DNA from 2 places in the Stenotrophomonas sp. C-A genome. Region 2 is predicted to be linked to the other one. Evidence: riboswitches for the same ligand, from Rfam matches in the RefSeq annotation. Region 2 holds a riboswitch; the other holds the start of a gene.

Region 1 (2,193 bases), 740 kb from region 2:
GCCGGAGCGATGCCGAACAGCATCGACACCTGGCTCATCAGCCGCTGGGCATCGTGGCCGTGGTACAGGTCGCGGATCACCGCGCGGCCGACGATCATGCCGACACCCGCCGACAGGCCCTGCAGCGCGCGGAACGCCAGCAGCGTGGACAGGTCGGTGGACAGCGCGCAGCCGACCGAGGCGCCGACGAACACCACCAGACCGCCGAGGATCACCCGCTTGCGGCCCCAGGCATCGGACAGCGGGCCGTGCGCCAGACTCATCAGGCCATAGAACAGCAGGTACACGCTGATGGTCTGCTGCACCGCGACCTCGTCCACCGCCAGGCGCTGGGCCAGCTGCGGGAACGCCGGGAAGATGGTGTCGATCGAGAACGGGCCGAACATGGCCAGGCCGGCAAGCAGCAGGGCCATGCGGCGGGTGGAAGGGGCAACAGCGGCGGTCATGGAGGAAGCGTCCGGCAGGGCCATGCGTGGCACGCACGGCGGGCGCCGGTCCCCTTCTGCAGAGACGGCGCCAGATGAATTCGGGTATCCGGCTATCATAGGTGCGGATTGCGCTAGATGCCATGCAGCGGTGCACAAAACGCACGGCCGGGCCATCGGCCATTCAGGCGTGGCGGGCATACCTGGAGGCGGCCGGCGGGCCCGCAACGGGCTATAATCAGCGGGCAACACGGTGGGAGAAGCGGAACACCGCTGCCGAAGGCGCAACGCCCGTAATCGCTCAGGCCCGATACCACCCGTAACACAACTCTGGAGAGACCGGTTCGATCCGGCGCCGAAGGGGCACGAAGCTGCGGTTTTCCGCGCTTTTAAACTCTCAGGCAAAAGGACAGAGGGGCGCCCCGCAGACCGCCGACCGGCGGCTTGTGCCCGTGCGTGTGCCCTTTCCTGACGGATCCTTCGCCATGTCCCAGAACACCCCTTCCCTGCGTGAGCTCGAGCACCACAACGCGTTCGTCGAGCGCCACATCGGCCCCAACGATGCCGAGATCGCGCAGATGCTCGATGTCGTCGGCCACGCGTCGCTGGATGGCATGACCGATGCCATCGTGCCGGCCAAGATCAAGTCGCCGGCGCCGCTGGCGCTGCCGGAGTCGATGACCGAAGTACAGGCACTGGCGAAGATCCGTGCGATCGCCGACAAGAACACCGTGCTGCGCAGCTTCATCGGCCAGGGCTACTACGGCACCCACACGCCGAACGTGATCCTGCGCAACATCCTGGAAAACCCGGCCTGGTACACCGCCTACACTCCGTACCAGGCGGAAATCTCGCAGGGCCGCATGGAAGCGCTGATCAACTTCCAGACCCTGTGCGCCGACCTGACCGGCATGGAAATCGCCAACGCCTCGCTGCTGGACGAAGCCACCGCCGCCGCTGAAGCGATGACCCTGGCCAAGCGTTCGGCCAAGTCGAAGTCGGACATCTTCTTCGTGCACGACGCCGTGCACCCGCAGACCCTGGAACTGCTGCGCACCCGCGCCGAGCCGATGGGCATCGTGCTGCGCGTCGGCACCCCGGCCGAAGCACTGGAAGCGGAAGCCTTCGGCCTGCTGCTGCAGTACCCGGATACCTTCGGCCAGGTCGGCGACTACAAGGCGCTGGTCGATGCCGTGCACGCGCGCGGCGGCCTGGTGGCCGTGGCCACCGACCTGCTGGCCCTGACCCTGCTGGCCGCCCCGGGCGAATGGGGCGCGGACATCGTGGTCGGCAACAGCCAGCGTTTCGGCGTGCCGTTCGGCTTCGGTGGCCCGCACGCCGCTTTCATGGCCTGCCGTGACGCCTACAAGCGCTCGATGCCGGGCCGCCTGATCGGCGTCTCGATCGATGCCCAGGGCAACCCGGCCTACCGCCTCACTCTGCAGACCCGCGAGCAGCACATCCGCCGCGAGAAAGCCACCTCCAACATCTGTACCGCGCAGGTACTGCTGGCCGTGATGGCCTCGATGTACGCCGTGTACCACGGCCCGGACGGCCTGACCCGCATTGCCCGCCGCACCCATCGCCTGGCCTCGATCCTGGCCGCAGCGCTGCGCAATGCCGGCGTGCAGGTCGGTGGCGACTTCTTCGACACCCTGCACGTCACCGGCGTGCATGCCGATGAAATCCATGCCAAGGCACGCGCCGCCGGTTACAACCTGCGCGCGATCGACAGCGACTCGGTCGGCATCAGCCTGGACGAGACCAC
Region 2 (2,193 bases):
GGGTACCACAACGCGTTGACGATGACCCAGCGCTGGTCGAAGCGTCCCATGTGGAAGTAGTCGACAAACCACGGCGTTTCCAGCCGCACCGACGCCGCGTTGCCGGTCACATCCAGCACCGTGCAGCGGCGGTCCCATTGATCCTTCGGGTTCTTCAACGCGCCCTGCTTCGTCAACGAGACCAGTTCTTCCTTCGACATCCGGCGCAGGCCCAGTCGTTCGTCGGGTGTATCGCCGAGAACCGCGCGCTTGGCCAGGTCCGGATGCAGGGAGCGGGCGACGCGCTGCGGGTCGGCCTCCAGCTGGCCGTCGACGTAGTCGTGGCAGGTGGCTTCGATGGCCGCGAGGGTGGCCGGATCGGCGGCAGGGCTCGTTGCTGCGGAGAGAGCAAACAGCAGGGCGATCGTGGACATCCGGGTCTCCAGCTCTGGGCGCGGGGCGATCATGGCATGGCTGGAAGCGCCCATCCACGCAGGGCGTGGATCTACTGTAGAGCCGAGCCCATGCTCGGCTTCACCATCAGGCAGCAGCAACGACAGCCGAGCGTGGGCTCGGCTCTACAGAAGCGCAGGATCCGGCGCCTGCAGCCAGGCCAGCTTGCGTTCGCGCGACTGCTGCTTGAGTTGCCACTCGGCCCGCGAGGCGGCGGCCCGGTCCGGGTATTCGCGCACGGCCAGCACGCGCAGCGGCGGCCGGGCCCGGGTGTAGCGCGCGCCCTTGCCCGCCTGGTGGGCGGCGAAACGCGCCTCCACATCAGTGCTGATGCCGGCGTAATAGCTGCCATCCCGGCATTCGAGCAGGTACAGGAACCACGGGCGGAGGGACGGGGCCATGCCCGGATTATGCCGTGCTGCACTGCAGCGGATATACTGGCGGCCGAATGCAGGAGAGAGGCGCCGCGCTGGCGCCCGCCGAAGGCGCAGGCTCCCATGATCGCTCAGGCCGGTGGGCTGGAATCCCACCAACCATGCATTCGACTCGCCGAGCTGGAGAGAGGTCACCGGGCACGCCCGGGACGATCCGCCGAAGGGGCACGCGGCCCATGCCGCTGAACTCTCAGGCAAAAGGACAGCGGGAGCGGCACCGGTCATCGTCATCCCGTCATTGCGCAGGCAGTGGCGGTAGTCGCGCATGGCCGGCCCCACCGCGCCCGGAGCCTGTCCCATGCTGCTGTCCATCATCTACCTGATCGCCATTTCCGCCGAAGCCATGACCGGCGCGCTGTCCGCCGGCCGCCGCCGCATGGACCTGTTCGGCGTGGTCATGATCGCCTGCGTCACCGCACTCGGTGGCGGTTCGCTGCGCGACATCCTGCTCGGCCACTACCCGCTGGGCTGGGTGAAGCATCCCGAGTACCTGGGCTTCACCGTATGCGCGGCGCTGATCGCCACCTGGGTGGCGCGCTGGATGCACCACTTCCGTCGCACCTTCCTGGTACTCGATGGTCTGGGCCTGATCGCCTTCACCCTGATCGGCTGCTCGATCGCGCGCGAAGCCGGCCATGCGATGCCGATCGTGCTGATCGCCGGCATGCTGACCGGCGCGTTCGGCGGCGTGCTGCGCGACATCCTCTGCAACGAGGTGCCGCTGATCTTCCAGAAGGAGCTGTACGCGATCATCGCGCTGCTGACCGGCGCGGCCTACCTGTTGCTGCTGCACTGGGGCGTGGCCGACGCCACCGCGATCCTGTGCTGCCTGGGCGGCGGCTTCGCGCTGCGCCTGCTGGCGATCCACTACCGCTGGGAAATGCCGAAATTCGTCTATCACGACGAAGTGCATTGAGGTTCGCGTTCTCGACGTGGCCCAGCGCTTGTTGCCGTGTTGCGTTGGGACGCTGTCTCCAGCGCCGCGGCGCCCATCTGGTCCCTCAGTGGCGGACCACGAATCCCCCGGAGCGCCCACTGGACGGCGCCCGCAGCTCTTCATCGAATGCATCCTTGATCGCGTTGATCGCCGCGCCGCGGTCCATCCCGCCATCCACGACCAGAGCATCTGCGACATGCTGGGCAACGTCTGCCAGGATACGTCCCCACGCATGCTCCTCTCGAACACCAGGACGATCGCCATACAGGCCAACGTTCAGCGAAGCATGCAATCCCCGTTCGGCAATCCACACGCGGATCATCTCGATGGAATCCTCATCGCGCTGTGCGGCTTCTGGAATGATCAGTTCTTTCATGGCTGCGGCCACCA

What was found. Region 2 has a riboswitch for glycine ahead of ACW5IY_RS19540 (trimeric intracellular cation channel family protein). Riboswitches for the same ligand answer to the same signal wherever they lie in the genome.
Region 1: it holds a riboswitch for glycine, as region 2 does, so the genes downstream of both, gcvP (aminomethyl-transferring glycine dehydrogenase) here and ACW5IY_RS19540 (trimeric intracellular cation channel family protein) in region 2, are expected to answer to the same signal.

What each region holds. Positions count from the first base shown of each region.
Region 1 covers NZ_CM132916.1:3,468,618-3,470,810, forward strand. The annotation lists gene ACW5IY_RS16330 (Bcr/CflA family efflux MFS transporter) at 1-446, opposite strand, end outside; glycine riboswitch at 746-848, shown strand; gene gcvP (aminomethyl-transferring glycine dehydrogenase) at 911-2,193, shown strand, end outside.
Region 2 covers NZ_CM132916.1:4,206,064-4,208,256, forward strand. The annotation lists gene ACW5IY_RS19530 (nuclear transport factor 2 family protein) at 1-413, opposite strand, end outside; gene ACW5IY_RS19535 (GIY-YIG nuclease family protein) at 558-833, opposite strand; glycine riboswitch at 874-963, shown strand; glycine riboswitch at 977-1,080, shown strand; gene ACW5IY_RS19540 (trimeric intracellular cation channel family protein) at 1,165-1,782, shown strand; gene ACW5IY_RS19545 (DUF5076 domain-containing protein) at 1,868-2,179, opposite strand.